2 regions of the Fictibacillus sp. B-59209 genome follow, and region 2 is predicted to be linked to the other one. Evidence: predicted binding sites of a transcription regulator. Region 2 holds the regulator's gene; the other holds the start of a gene.

Region 1 (7,952 bases), on a different contig from region 2:
AGTGCACGACGATTTCTTATGAAAAGGTATTAAAATGAGCCACTCTATGTATAAATTTACTTTACCCCATATTTATTGTGGCATTACCTAAGTAAAACAGCATCGAATTTTACGTTGCTGTTTACTCATTCCCAAAAGTAGAGTTCATCACTCTCCTCACTCGTTAGATTTCATGTTGCATTAGAAATATTTGTCCACAGATTTGTCCAAAAGTTTATGGATTATAATTACTATTTCCTTCTTTTTTAAAAAAGATGAATGTGCGGCATGGTGTAATTCTTTTTCTTATTGAGCTCATTTATATCTCATGTTCTACGCTATCACCGATTTTTTCTAAGCTATTCTTGTTTCTATCATAATTGGCCACTCTTTTCTACTAAATGTATGTTTGTCCTCTATCATTCAACCATACATAGGATCATGAAATTAATATAATATAGAAGCTTTAAAAAGAAAGGTGGTAAAATTATGAAAAAACGTTGTCATATTCATAAAGATGAAAGTTCCAGTTCCTCGAGCTTCTTTAAGTGCAAAGTAGAGAGTTCCTCTTCCTCTAGCTTCTTTAAGTGCAAAGTAGAGAGTTCCTCTTCCTCGAGCTTCTTTAAGTGCAAAAAAGAGAGTTCCACTAGCTCCTGGAATAGAAGATTTAAAAAGAAAGGCCATTTTCATAAAAACGAAAGTTCCAGTTCCTCTAGCTCCTTAAAGTCGCTCCTCTAGCTTCTCGAAGTGTAAAACGAATGCAGACGGCGGCAAAGCTGGACTAGTATAGATAAAAAAGTATACCTAGAAACTCTTTTTAGCGGTTAAAACTTCTTTCTTGTTGGTATTTAAAATAATTATATAGACGGGAAGAAATAAATATTGGGCACTATCATTTTACAAATTGGGCAATATAATACCGATATTTATTATTCTTTAAATTGAGGAAACCATGAACCGAGAATGGATATGAACATTAACAAAGGTTGGCATATGGATTAGTAAATTAGTTGATCCTTACTTTGCTATCTTTCGGCGTTTTATCCCGCCGCTTGGTGTAATTGATTTTTCACCTATCATCGCTTTAATTGCATATAGATGTTTAAGGGGATTTGCTCTAGAAGATCTCCGCCAATTAATGAATATGATGGGCGTATAATAATGTAAGCAACCTGTCTAATAAAGCAGGAAACTATAAATCTAAACAGGGCTGCATGGCAGCTTTTTTTTATTGAACTAACTGGCGTTTAGTTGAAGAAGGTTTTCTGGAATTATTACAGAAGAAGTTAATAAAGTAATTATTATTGGATGCATTAAATTTAAAAGATTAAAAGAGCTTTCTGATGATGTTTACCATCAAGAAATTCAGAGCGTTTTCCCCTCTATATTGAAAGTGGTTTCTCACATGTACATCGTCGATCAACTTTGGTTTCATATTATTTCTGGTAAAGATATGCCCATTGGAAGCAGAAAGAAACAGGGGAAGGGAAAGGTATTGAAGAAATGGATAGGTTGTTTTACATTTTATCTCAGAGGTATCAAGAATTTTTAAACCAGCCAGAGGATTTTGAAAAGTTTAGGGTTCTTAATATTCCATCGGAAGAGAAACGCAAAACGAGTTTGTCTGAAATGGTAATGCACGCTTTTCACGACTGATTATTCGCGTCATTGGTATTCTGATAAAAATAATTGATTTGTACTGAAACTCTTAAATCCAGAAAATTGTGCAAATAATAAGTTTTATATGAAAGGAAGGAGGAAATGTTATGAATCCTAATTCCATCGTATTAGAAGTATATACTAGTAATCGGAGACTGCACCAAATAACACTGCCAGTAGAAAAGTGGAAAGAGTACAAAGAAAATGAACTGGATATAGAACATGAAGAATTTAGAAAAGAGCAAAAAATCGTGTCAATTACTAAATATCTTTATAATGTAAACGGAAATATAGTCGGATCCCGCCATTCTTTTTATAACGAGGAAGGCCGCCTAGTTCATTTTCAATTGTATGATAACAATTGGGAACCCCTTGAATCAGTTTCTCTTTATATTCCCGCACAGAAAAGTTAAAGAGGTTAGGGAGCGGGAGACTTGAGACGGGATATGAAAATGTACACAAAAACAAAGAAGAGAATAATTTTAGAGAGGAGATTTGATTGAATACAGGAGACATAATAGTTCAATTTGATGTTCGTCGTATTCTTTGCATTTCTTATTACTATGGTTGTATTGTTATTTAGAAGTCAAAGCAATCGAAACAAACAACTGAATAACATAGAAAGTAAAATTGACGAAGTTAGTTCTAAAATGAATAACGTCAACAACCTAACCTTAACAAACAGAGGTTGTAAACGAAATTAAGAAATCCACCCGAGAATATGAAACGAAGTATGACCAATGTAAGTTTGATGGTAAAATGATATCTATGAGCTTGACGAGCCGGACTACAAAGATTGGAAGCATTCAATAAAGGAACCACAAGAACCGGAGTCTTCCCAAGACTAATGCTGTTCGATGGTTTAAGGCTAGTAGATACATAAAGGGGAAATCAACATATGAAATCAATCAAGATCAACATGTTCTTCAGTGTAGGGGAGGGCTATTTAAGAAGGGCCATAGAAGCAATGAAGCGGTCGTCCGATCTCGATGAAAAAACATTTAAAGAGTATGATGAGGCTTGTTTTGTAGCGGGTTATCTAGCAGGAGATGGAAATAAGGTCACCGTAGAAAAAAATAGAGACGATTGGACAGTGAAAATTCTTGAACGGAGAACTTAAAGAATCTAAAAAAACTTTGCTCGAAATGAGTTCTAAATAGCGCAATCATAAATAAGAAGCAAAATCTAGTTTTTGTTGTTTCACTTAAAATGTAGAAGTAAAAATATATCAAAGGTGTTTCTTCATACATGAGGAAACACCTTTTTCTCTAACTGCCTACTGTTACCTCTTACTATCTATACAACAATCGGTTAGTTATTTAATTAGCATCACTCTTTGAGAATACTACAATCTGAAAACATAGAAATATAAAAGTTTATTTGTCTTTATATAAACTTGCGAATAGAAGGAGGGCCAGTGCAACAACAGTTATGGAAAGAATAGTCGTCATATCCATACCCCCTCTCAATCCTCCACCGATATTGAGATCAAACCTTCACTTAAACATAATCTTTTACAGGTTGTCCGATTTTTTAAGGAGAATTACAGGATTTATCCTGTAATCTATTCTATGCGTGAGGATGGAAAACGGTATGCGTAAAATACATGTTTGCCTTTCCTGACCAAGTATTTTTCGAAATGGAGCTATATTCAGAAAGACCAATTCTTTTTTAACGTTCCTAACGAGATCAGTAAAGCTGCAAATATGCATTCTAATTAAGGATCAGGCTTTCACCATGGCAAACCGGTACCGAAGTCCTTTGCTAGGTTCCCACTTTCTTTTCTTCTTTTTTTTCGGTTCGTTGCTCTCTCCGCTGCAGAATTGAATAATCCTTTTTCCTCATTCGTTTCTGGAATGACTTTTGGCACGTGGGTAGGCTTACCGTCTTGATCAACTGCGACCATTGTTAAAAAAGAAAGTGCGCATACATTCCGTTCTCCTGATAGTAAGTCCTCTGCTATTACTTTAACAAATACTTCCATTGATGTTCTGCCTGCATATGTAACAAAAGCCTCTAGACAGACGGCATGACTGACATGAATAGGGTGCAAGAAGTCTACAGAATCAGTCGAAGCTGTAACAGTATTTCTACGGGAATGGCGCATTGCGGCAATTGAAGCTACATCATCTATATAAGCCATTAGTTTTCCACCAAACAACGTTCCATGATTGTTTGTATCAGGTGGTAACACAATGCTCGTTTTTACTACAAAAGAATCCCTGCATTTTTTTTGATCTATCATAAAATAACAACCTTTCTTTTCTTTTTATAGGAAGTTAGCAGTTTCCTGAAATAAGCATAGGGAACTATTTATCATCTTGGTATTTAATAACTTCTATATGTTCATAGGTTTTTTAACAACCATTAATAGTTGTTCATCATCCATATGGTTAGTAATTTCATTCGGTTTTTCACTTCTTTCCTCCGCCAAAAGAGTCAACTCCTTTCTCAACCACAGTATTAACGTTAGTTTTCTATTTCAATCAATTATAATTTCTACTGTCCAAATTGTTACTTACTGCAAGGGGATGTTGCAACAGGTTTCCTTTCCATAAAATTCGTATTACCTTTAAGTTAAAACTTGAGAAATATGCATGAGAATTGACCCATTTATCTAATGATTGAGCATTAATTTTCTCAGTACCCAGTTTTTGAACAACATGGTAGAATTTGACTACAGAGTAAAAACTGTAAAAATTGTAGGCGTATCACATCACCATGAAAATCAACAATCCTCAATTCCTTTTTATGCTGAACCACAGCATGAACCTTCCCGATTAATAAATGAAAATCTCCCCGTTCAAAATATGTAAAGCACAAATCCAAATTATGTTCCATTGCCTCACCAATTGTGTCTTCCATCAGTACCAGCTGCTGTTCATCTAATTCCGGTTTCACTTTTTCTCCTGGTCCCAGTCAAACTGCCGTAGTGCTTTCACATGTTCAGGCAGCATCATAGCAGTCCATTTTATGGATTCTCGATCACGAAACATATTTATTCCTCCCTTTATTTTTATTTTCTTTATTATATGCGAATGTTTGTTCGTGTAGTAGTGGAAAAAAGGCCCTCTAAAAGAGGTCCATAACTTATGTCAAATTTCCGTGCTGTTATGAGTACCAATATTACTGACTCTTCTTGAACTAACTGGGCAGGATAGTTGAACAAGAAAGACGAATATTATTATCTGAAAATGCACTTTTAAGGTGTAATTTTGTGAATATATATATATTCTTGTAAAAGAAATGATTGATGAATGGAACCCAATAGGCTTGCTTAGTTTGGGATGCCTGATAATACTGTACATTAAGCCAGTTAGTAATCCAGATTTTGGAGGAACTCAATTATGAGAAAAATTATTGTGCTTGAACATGTATCTCTTGATGTATTTATACAAGCCCCAGGCGGGCCAGACGAAGATATCACCCGATAACGATCTCCTGGCCGATCTTCTGGTTCAGGCTTCAAGCACTCTGTAGCAAAGTAGGGGAATAGTTTCCTTCAAAAAACAAGGAGGATTTTCATGGATAACAATCTGAATCAATCGTTCGAGATTGCAATTACGCGTGTATTCGATGCCCCTCGCGAACTCGTATTTAAAGCATGGACAGAGCTCGGGCATTTCGCGAAATGGTGGGGACCAAAGGGGGTCACCCTCGAAATCGTTAAAATGGACGCTCGATCAGGTGGCGAGTTTTTAGGTATTCAGACGTCTCCTGACGGAAATCAGGTTATGTGGGGAAAATTTGCATACCAGGAGGTTGTCGAACCTGAGAAAGTGGCTTATATCCGATCCTTTTCGGATGAGCAAGGCAATACGGTCTGAGCGCCTTTTAGCGTGAGCTGGCCTCTTGAAACTATGAATATCATAACGCTAGAAGATGACGAAGGTAAAACTGTTTTAAAACTAAAAGGTTGCCATGTGAACGCTTCAGCTGAGGAACAAGAAACCTACAAAGGTATGGCTCCAAAGCTTCAACAAAATCTTGAGGGTACTTTCGATAAACTTGCCGACTATCTTGTCTCCCTGAATTAGAATGGTTATTCCTTCAAGGAAAATCCATACTTCAACGGCCCCGTTCCGAAGGATAGCATGCTCCAACAGCACATGCTGAAATTCCGAAAGCAAGTGGAACTCACGTTTGCACAAGAATCGAATCAACTTACTTCCCTCATGAAGCATAAGAAGGTGCCGATTCGCACAACCAAGCGTGTGGAGAAGTGGTTCATTCTGCGGGATGCATTCCGATTGATTGAGCGAATGATTCAGCACGTGAGGGCAACAGTCTTGCCTCCGAATCATGTAGCTGCCCTCAAAAAGCTACAAGAGTATTGTGTATAAACCTACTAAAACGCTTGAATATTTAGGAGGAAAAAATTATGAATAACAAAATCCAAAAAATCACGCCAAACTTGGTTCGATACACAAGCCGAACAGGCGGCAGAGTTGTACACTTCTATTTTTAAAAATTCGAAGATAGGAAGAATCACTCACCATGGCAAAAATAATCACGGGATACCAGAAGGAACCGTAATGACTGTGGAATTTCAACTGGACGGGCAAGAATTCGTAGCCTTAAATGGCGGTCCGTATTTCAAATTCACAGAGGCAATATCATTTATCGTGAACTGTGAAGATCAAGATGAATTGGACTATTTTTGGGAAAAACTCTCCGAAAGCGGAGATGAAAAGGCTCAAAACTGCGGTTGGCTAAAAGATAAGTATGGCGTGTCGTGGCAAATTATTCCTTCCACTCTAACCGAGATGGTAAGCGACCCAGATCCAGAAAAATCAGAAAGAGTTATGAAAGCATTGCTCCAAACGAAGAGTAAAATTGACATAAAAACTTTGATGCAAGCGTATGAGGGATAAAGTGCACTTTGCCGTTACAGACTGGGGGAAGACCGTACCACGAGTCATTGATAACGGAAAACGTTAGTTCAGAATTTACCTCCTTATGATTGATAGAGCGGTTTTTCTTTTGGCCAGAAATCAACAATCAAGGATAACAGAGCCTAAAAAAGAAATGAATCACCAACGGGATAAGTCTGTCCAAAATTGGGTACTGTCCAAGGTGTCTATGTTGTCACAAACCACACCCGACCGTCATATCGCCCTTTCATTTCCAATATTGAAGTCTATACAGGTTAGTTACCCTGCTGTTATTTAGAATGAGAGTAGGCTTTTTGAACAAGCTCTTATATTAAAGTTATGAAGTACTATAGTTCATACTATAAAAAGTACATGTATGATTTCTATTACAACACTTATGACAGCGATGGTAAAAAAGGTCTTTTACGTGTCGATATTGCCTATAAGCTAACTAAGACGTCTGCTGAATGGATCAGAGACCGTTACGTTAGCTAACACCTTTAAGGAGGTGATCACCATGGAAAAGAGAAAACGCAATGTACTAAAAGCAACCCTCATTGGTATGTTCTTCACCTACCTTATCGTATACAATGGTAAAACTGTTGCTCATTTCTTATCAAACGAAAACGTTAGTATTGCAGTATCCGTTTTTGTATTAGTAACTGTGATATCGTTTGTATTCGAAGATTTACTGGGATTACCTTTGAGAAACCCAAAAGGTAAAACAAGTAAAGATGCATAAACCTAACCAAAGCAATAGAAAAGCAGCCAGGACGATCTGGTTGTTTTTTTATGTCTAGGTACTTGGATAAGGCTTCACGGAGTTTGGTAACTAATGACATGGCCAAGGAGGTCACATTTATTTGTCGATAGCTGCTTATTTCCGACAGTGGCTACTTATGATAAATTAAGATGGTTAACATTCAGAGTTTCATAATCTTTGCTCAACTAACGATGCAGGATTGTGGAATAAGAACTAACAAAAAAATCAATTCTGAGGTGACAAAATGAGCGATAATAAGGAAGCTTGGGAACCTCTTTCTGTTTCTGAAATTCAAGATATTTTTAACAAGATTCATATGCAATGGTGGATTGCTGGCGGATGGGCATTGGACTTATATTTAGAAAGAATCACCCGTGAACACAGAGACATAGACACTGTGATACTAAGGTCTGAACACTTAATCTTGCAAAAGTATTTGTATGGTGATTGGGAATTGTTCAAAGCATTCAAAGGACAATTAATACCTTGGAGACTGGAAGAAAAGCTTGAATCTCAATACGATAATATATGGGTAAAGAAAAAAGGTGAAACAACGTGGGCTTTCCAAGTAATGATATTAGATTCAGAGGAAGAACATTGGATTTATAAACGAAATGGTACAATAAGAAGGTTGTTAAAGGATATTGGATTAGAATCTTCTTCTGGAGTCCCTTATA
Region 2 (7,952 bases):
AACCGGGTGACAGTCTTGGAATCTACCCTGAAAATGATCCGGAACTGGTTGATTTGCTTCTTGAGGAATTACATTGGAATCCTGAAGAAATTGTAACAGTGAACAAGCAGGGAGATGTGGCAGCTCTGAAGCAGGCGCTTATCACCAATTTTGAAATTACAGTTTTAACAAAGCCGCTGCTTCAGCAGGCAGCACAGTTAACTGAAAATGAAAGACTGCATGAACTTTTGTCAGCAGGGCATGAGAGCGAGCTGAAAAGTTATCTTTCAGGCCGTGATCTTCTGGATCTCGTTCATGACTTTGGCCCATGGGCCGTTTCACCACAGGACTTTGTCAACATTTTACGTAAAATGCCAGCTCGTTTGTATTCGATTGCTTCGAGCCTGAATGCCAATCCGGACGAGGTTCATCTAACCATCGGCGCTTTGCGTTATGAATCCTTCGGACGCAGCCGCAGCGGCGTTTGTTCCATTTTATGTGCGGAAAGGCTGGAGCCAGGGCACACACTTCCGGTTTACATCCAGCACAATCAGAATTTTAAACTGCCAGCGAACGGAGAAACACCGATCATTATGGTAGGACCAGGAACAGGAGTAGCGCCATTCCGGGCGTTCATGCAAGAACGTGAGGAAACAGGTGCAGAGGGGAGATCATGGATGTTCTTTGGAGATCAGCATTTTGTCAGTGATTTCCTATACCAGACAGAATGGCAAAAGTGGCTGGAGAATGGTGTTCTGACAAAAATGGATGTGGCGTTTTCCCGCGACACCGAGGAAAAAGTATATGTACAGCATCGTCTGCTTGAACACAGTAAAGAACTCTTCCATTGGTTAGAAGAAGGTGCTGTTTTATATATATGCGGCGATGAGAAAAACATGGCCCATGATGTTCATCAAACACTGATCGGAATCATTGAAAATGAAGGCAGCATGACCTATGAACAAGCGGAAGAGTATGTGGCCCGCATGCAGCAGGAAAAACGTTATCAGCGTGACGTGTATTGACCGGCAACAGAAAGGAGTTTAAAGAGATGTCAAACCCATTATTAAAAGCACCGGAAGGCAAACCGAGTGATGTGGAACGTATAAAAGAAGAGAGTAATTATTTACGGGGTACGCTGAAGGAAGTGATGCTTGACCGGATCAGTGCAGGTATCCCGGATGATGATAACCGCCTCATGAAGCATCATGGCAGCTATTTGCAGGACGACAGAGACCTTCGTACAGAGCGGCAGAAACAAAAGCTTGAACCAGCTTATCAGTTCATGCTCCGCGTAAGATTGCCAGGGGGAGTGGTGACGCCTTCTCAATGGCTGGTTTTGGATCAGCTGGGCAACCAGTATGGTAATGGAACATTAAAATTAACCACACGCCAGACGTTTCAAATGCACGGCATTTTAAAATGGAACATGAAAAGTACCATTCAGGAGATCCATGCATCAATGCTCGATACGATTGCAGCTTGCGGTGATGTAAACCGTAATGTGATGTGCATCTCCAATCCTTATCAATCAGAAGTTCATTCTGATGTGTATGAATGGTCCAAAAAACTCAGTGACTATCTCTTGCCAAGAACGAGAGCGTACCACGAGGTTTGGCTGGATGAGGAAAAAGTAGCAGGCACTCCAGAAACAGAAGAAGTTGAACCGATGTACGGACCGCTTTACTTGCCGCGTAAATTTAAAATCGGCATTGCAGTTCCACCTTCCAATGACATTGATGTCTTTTCACAGGACCTCGGTTTAATCGCCGTAGTAGAAGATGGGAAGCTAATTGGATTTAATGTGTCCATTGGTGGAGGCATGGGAATGTCACATGGAGATAAAGCAACCTATCCGCAGCTGTCAAAAGTGATTGGTTTTTGCATACCGGACCAGATTCTTGAAGTGGCTGAAAAAGTCATTACCATTCAGAGAGATTATGGAAACCGTTCACAGCGTAAGAACGCCCGCTTTAAATATACAGTCGACCGGTTAGGTCTTCAAACCGTTAAAGAAGAGCTGGAAAACCGTTTAGGCTGGAGTCTGGATGAAGCGAAAGACTTTTCTTTTGAAGATAATGGAGACCGGTATGGCTGGGTACAGGGTGTGCAGGAGAATTGGCATTTTACTCTGTTTGTTGAAGGCGGCCGTATCGCGGATCTTGAGAACTACAAGCTGATGACCGGTTTAAGGGAAATCGCAAAGGTCCATACAGGGGAATTCCGTTTGACCGCCAACCAGAACCTTATAATTGCCAATATTACGAGAGAGAAGAAACAAGAGATTACAGAGTTGTTGGAACAGTATGGAATGCTCGACAGCCAAAAAGTTTCTGCGATCCGGCAGAATTCCATGGCTTGTGTGGCCCTTCCTACTTGCGGTCTAGCCATGGCGGAGGCAGAACGCTATCTTCCGGTGCTAATGAACAAGATCGATAACATAGCTGAAGAAAACGGCTTGAGAAACGAAGAGATTACCGTTCGGATGACGGGTTGCCCCAATGGATGTGCCCGCCATGCCCTAGGTGAAATTGGGTTTATCGGTAAAGCGCCAGGAAAATATAACATGTATTTGGGTGCAGCGTTTGACGGCAGCCGATTAAGCAAAATGTATCGTGAAAACATAGGGGAGGAAGAGATTTTAAAAGAATTGAAGATGCTGTTCCCTAGATTTGCGAAAGAACGCGAAGAAGGCGAGCACTTTGGAGACTTTGTGATTCGTGCGGGCATTATAGAAGCAACGACGGACGGTACAAACTTTCATAATTAATATTATCCTTATAACTAAAACAGCGACCCAGCCATGTTTGCGGGGTCGCTTTTTTTTGCTTTTCTTTATTGAAGTGTTCGATATACACCGATTACTTTACCAAGGATGGTCACGTTTTGCAGCAAAATTGGAGATAAAGCGGCGTTTTCCGGCTGCAGGCGAATGTGGTCTTTTTCTTTAAAAAAGCGTTTTACAGTCGCTTCATTTTCTTCTGTCATGGCCACAATGATGTCACCGTTTTCAGCTGTTGGCTGCTGCTTGACGACCACGAGGTCCCTGTCGTAGATGCCAGCTTCTATCATACTGTCTCCTTCTACAGTTAACATAAAAACATTATCGTCTCCTACAACGTGTTCTGGCAATGAAAAATATTCATCAACGTTTTCGATTGCTGTAATCGGTGAACCCGCGGTAACTTTACCGATGATCGGTACATTAACTGATCGCGTTCTGTTTATGATCTGATCTGATTCGAGGCCGAGCACTTCAATGGCCCTGGGTTTGGTAGGATCACGCCTGATCAGCCCCTTTTTCTCAAGCCTGGATAAATGGCCGTGTACGGTTGAGCTTGAAGCCAGTCCAACTGCTTCACCGATTTCCCTGACTGATGGTGGATAGCCTTTCGCGTTTACTTCTTCCTTAATAAAGTCCAGGATATCGATTTGTCTTCTGGATAATTTTGTCATGATTACACCTCATTCACTGAATACTCTTGAAAAAAGTATAGCATGCAGGAACAAGATATACAAACATAAGTTCGAAGAAAACCCTTGTAAAGAACAGGTGTTCCTATTATAATGAAAATTAATAAGAACACATATTCGCAAAGGGGAGATATACGATGAAGGGATTTTCACCGGTATTTATGCTATTATCTATTGTTGCAGCAGGTTTTATTATGTTCGCTTATCAGTCTCACGCAGAAGGATCCAGAGAATATATGGAGATTACCGTTAATAAAGGTGATTCACTTTGGGAGATCGCCGAAGAATATACGAAGGACAAAGGTTCAAATTGGGAATTTGTCAACTGGGTTGAAAAGAATAACGGAATACAGGCAGGAACCATTACCCCAGGACAGAAATTAACGATACCGATCAAGGCAGAAGAAGACAGGTGAGGCACAATTGAGATCGATCATTTATTGCAGAGTAAGCACCGAAAAGGAAGAGCAGACATCCTCTTTATCCCGGCAGGAAGATGAATTGAGACAGCTGGCAGCCAGCCATGGGTTCGGCATTGTCTCTGTCATAAAAGATAGAGAAAGCGGATACAGCCTGGAACGGGTTGGTTTGTTTGAGGTAATCGAGCGGGCCCAAAACGAAGAATTTGATGTTCTTCTTGTAACGGATGATACCCGCTTGGGCAGGGGGAACGCCAAGATCGTTCTTCTTCACGAACTACAGAAGAGGAACATTAAAGTTTATACCTACAGCAGCCAAGGGGAATACCATCTTTCCGAAGCGGAGTCTATGGTGCTTGAAATCGTTGCCGTTGTAGAGGAATATCAGCGCAAGCTACATAACTTAAAGATAAAAAGAGGAATGAGGAAGGCTGTTCAAAAAGGCTATAAACCACAAAAGAATTTAAAGAACATCCATCATGGAGGAAGAGACCGGAAAGTGCTTCCGGTTGATGAAATCATCCGGCTTAGAGGAATGGATCTTACGTTTGCAGAAATTGCCGTTACGCTAAGGGGTTTTGGATATGAAGCATCCAAAGCGACAGTTCACCGCAGGTATAAGGAGTATTTAGAAAGTGCTCCGACTGGAAACTCTACTTAATATTCGTTACGATAGGAATATCGAAGAAAAAGGAGAGGTGTTCCATGCTTACACCAGATAAACTGGAACGGATAAATTTTCTTGCCAAAAAATCTAAACAAGAAGGTTTGTCAACAGAAGAAGCCAAAGAACAAAAGCAATTAAGGGAAGAGTATCTGAAAAACGTCAGAACTTCTTTTCAAAATAGATTGCATTCATTGAAGATCATTGACCCGGAAGGCAATGATGTAACACCGGATAAGCTAAAAGAAAGTAAAAAAAGCCAGAACAATATGAAGCATTAAGGAAAAAGTCCTGATTTCAGTACAAAGAAATCAGGCTTTTTTGTTGTTGCAAAATTCAGAATTTCGTATATACTGTTATATAACAACTGTGAAAGGGGAGAACACCTTGGCCTTTTCAATAACGGATTCTGTGGTCAGACTGTATAGTGAGATCGATCTTAATGAAGGTGAGGCACTCCGGTTATATGCGCGATATGCCGGCAGTGCAAGCAACGGCGGATACTCATTAGGCGTCATCCCAGCTCAGCCGGCAGACGGTGATGATATTCAGGAAATAAGCGGATTGAAATTTTGTATTAAACCGGATGACCGCTGGCTCGTAGATGATATGAAACTGGACTATGACGAAGGGGAAGATATCTTTTATTGTGAGTTCCCTGCGTTAAACTAAATAAAGGAACCTGTATTATAACAAAAAGTTATAAAGTTATAATGCAGGTTTTTTTATTTGTATCAAAGAAAGATTTTATGGGACACTATTGGTGGGCATTGTGCTTGTATAAAATGTCCAATATGTTTATGATGGTATCGAGAAATCTTTTACATATGTAGATGAAGGGATGATTAAATAATGTCTACTGCTTCAATTGACCAATTATCAATCAACACTATCCGTACCTTGGCTATAGATAGCATTGAGAAAGCCAAATCTGGACACCCTGGTATGCCAATGGGTGCTGCACCGATGGCTTACAGTCTTTGGACGAAATTCATGAATCACAACCCGGAAAATCCTGAATGGTTTAACCGTGACCGTTTTGTGTTATCTGCAGGGCATGGCTCCATGCTGCTTTACAGCCTGCTTCACCTTTCAGGCTATGACTTGTCCATGGAAGACTTAAAACAATTCCGCCAATGGGGAAGCAAAACGCCAGGACATCCTGAGTACAAACATACGGCTGGTGTAGATGCTACAACAGGACCGCTTGGACAAGGGATTGCGATGGCTGTAGGTATGGCAATGGCAGAACGCCATCTTGCTGCTACTTACAACAAAGACGGCTTTGAAGTTGTTGACCACCATACGTACTCTATCTGTGGAGACGGAGATTTGATGGAAGGCGTATCAGCTGAAGCTGCATCTTTAGCAGGTCATCTTGGACTCGGAAAACTTGTTGTTCTTTATGATTCAAATGATATCTCTCTTGATGGAGATCTTCATCTTTCGTTTTCTGAGAGTGTAGAAGACCGCTTTAAAGCATATGGATGGCAAGTACTTCGTGTAGAAGACGGAACAAACCTTGAAGAGATCGAAAATGCGATCGCCGAAGCAAAAAAGGATACTTCACATCCGACGTTAATCGAAGTGAAAACAGTAATCGGATACGGTTCTCCTAACAAGTCCGGTAAATCTGCTTCTCATGGTGCTCCTCTTGGATCAGATGAAGTAAAACTGACAAAAGAAGCATACAACTGGGTGTTTGAAGAAGACTTCTTCGTACCTGATGAAGTAAGTGATCACTTTGCTTCATTGAAAGAAGATAGCAAAAAGAAAGAACAGGAATGGAATGAGTTATTTGCACGCTATGAAAAAGAGCACAGTGAAGCTGCAGCTCAATTGAAAACAGCGATCGATAACAAATTACCAGAAAACTTTGATGCGAATCTTCCTGAATTTGATAAAGCTGTTGCGACAAGGGCTTCTTCAGGAAAAGCATTGAATGCTTTTGCAAAAAATATTCCATGGTTGTTTGGAGGATCTGCTGACCTTGCAGGATCAAACAACACGATGCTTACTGGAGAAACAAACTTCAGCCGTGAAAATTACAGCGGCCGCAACATCTGGTTTGGAGTAAGGGAATTTGCGATGGGTGCAGCTGTTAACGGAATGGCGCTTCATGGCGGACTGAAAGTATTCGGTGCAACGTTCTTCGTATTCTCAGACTACTTGCGCCCGGCAATCCGTCTGGCTTCCATCATGAAGCTTCCGGTAACCTATGTGTTTACCCATGACAGTGTAGCAGTTGGTGAAGACGGCCCTACCCATGAGCCGGTAGAACAGCTTGCGTCACTCCGTGCTATGCCTGGGCTTTCTGTCATCCGGCCAGCAGATGCATATGAGTCTGTTGCTGCGTGGAAGCTGGCTCTTGAAAGTGTAGATCAGCCAACTGCACTAGTATTAACAAGACAAAACCTTCCGATTCTAGAAGGGACAAAAGAAAGTGCATATGAGAATGTCAAAAAAGGTGCATATGTTATTTCTGAAGCTGAAGGTACACCTCAAGGGTTGCTGCTCGCTTCTGGTTCTGAAGTCAGCTTGGCGATCGAAGCACAGAAACAATTAAAACAAGAGGGAATCCAAGTTTCTGTTGTTTCTATGCCTTCATGGGATCGTTTTGAAAAGCAATCTGCAGAATACAAAGAGAGCGTTCTTCCTTCATCGGTAAGAACAAGACTCGGTATTGAAATGGCGGCATCTCAAGGCCTTCACAAATATGTTGGTTTGGATGGCGACACAATTGCGATTGACAAATTTGGCGCTTCAGCACCTGGAGAAAAAATCATTGCTGAATACGGCTTTACAGTCGAAAATGTATCCAATAAATTAAAAGCTTTATTGAATAAATAAGCTGTATAAACCCCGGAGAATATTTTCTCCGGGGTTTCTTTTTCGACAAAAGAAGTGGCCTCATGCTACAGCATAAGACAAGTATTTTGTAAAGAATCCATTATACTAATTGTAAAAAAGGGAGAGAGGTGGCGGTTTTGAGAGAGTATTTGATCTATAAGATAAAGGAAGATGTCGCCGAAGAGTATTTTGGGAAAGAAATCAAACTCTTTCAGCTGTTTTTGGAAGAATACAAAACCTTTACTCAGCAAAAAGAAGTATTGATGAAACAAATCCTTTACATCACCTCTCCGCTTCAGCTGAACCCTCTTCAATCGTTTATAAAACAGATGCTGCTCTCATCAAAAGGATTTCAGGCGGAAGTCCACTCTTTCCTTCTGGAGTGTGAAAAAAGCTCTGCGCGGCTCAGTTTTTCAGAACGTTATATGCTTCTTCAAAGCGTAGGCAGTTTTGAGGCGGAAACAGCCATTTTTGAAAACATACGAAAGTATGAACGCTGTTTTTTTGCGATGGATTTTAAGTATTACCGCTATGGTTGGTTGAATCCGTTAAAGGCTAGGTCAGGC

Evidence for each region. Region 2 encodes LexA, which represses DNA repair genes until DNA is damaged. Its sites were predicted from a motif close to CGAACATATGTTCG; they were not measured.
Region 1: P4361_RS09450 (YolD-like family protein) is a predicted target of LexA. The motif match lies at 4,674-4,687, and genes of this name have one in related genera.

What each region holds. Positions count from the first base shown of each region.
Region 1 covers NZ_JARMMC010000014.1:83,574-91,525, forward strand. Annotated here, with positions in the region: gene P4361_RS09425 (hypothetical protein) at 427-669, opposite strand; gene P4361_RS09430 (YggT family protein) at 977-1,138, shown strand; gene P4361_RS23245 (DinB family protein) at 1,292-1,531, shown strand; partial or broken gene P4361_RS23250 (DinB family protein) at 1,453-1,635, shown strand; gene P4361_RS09435 (hypothetical protein) at 1,746-2,051, shown strand; gene P4361_RS09440 (hypothetical protein) at 2,537-2,758, shown strand; gene P4361_RS09445 (acyl-CoA thioesterase) at 3,371-3,883, opposite strand; gene P4361_RS09450 (YolD-like family protein) at 4,279-4,539, opposite strand; gene P4361_RS09455 (SRPBCC domain-containing protein) at 5,163-5,465, shown strand; gene P4361_RS09460 (hypothetical protein) at 5,499-5,675, shown strand; gene P4361_RS09465 (hypothetical protein) at 5,733-5,981, shown strand; gene P4361_RS09470 (VOC family protein) at 6,087-6,512, shown strand; gene P4361_RS09475 (hypothetical protein) at 7,030-7,254, shown strand; gene P4361_RS09480 (nucleotidyltransferase domain-containing protein) at 7,520-7,952, shown strand, end outside.
Region 2 covers NZ_JARMMC010000018.1:79,845-87,796, reverse strand. Annotated here, with positions in the region: gene P4361_RS13325 (assimilatory sulfite reductase (NADPH) flavoprotein subunit) at 1-1,004, shown strand, start outside; gene cysI (assimilatory sulfite reductase (NADPH) hemoprotein subunit) at 1,031-2,749, shown strand; gene lexA (transcriptional repressor LexA) at 2,815-3,435, opposite strand; gene yneA (cell division suppressor protein YneA) at 3,591-3,869, shown strand; gene P4361_RS13305 (YneB family resolvase-like protein) at 3,877-4,533, shown strand; gene P4361_RS13300 (DUF896 domain-containing protein) at 4,578-4,817, shown strand; gene P4361_RS13295 (iron-sulfur cluster biosynthesis family protein) at 4,924-5,208, shown strand; gene tkt (transketolase) at 5,389-7,386, shown strand; gene sirA (sporulation inhibitor of replication protein SirA) at 7,524-7,952, shown strand, end outside.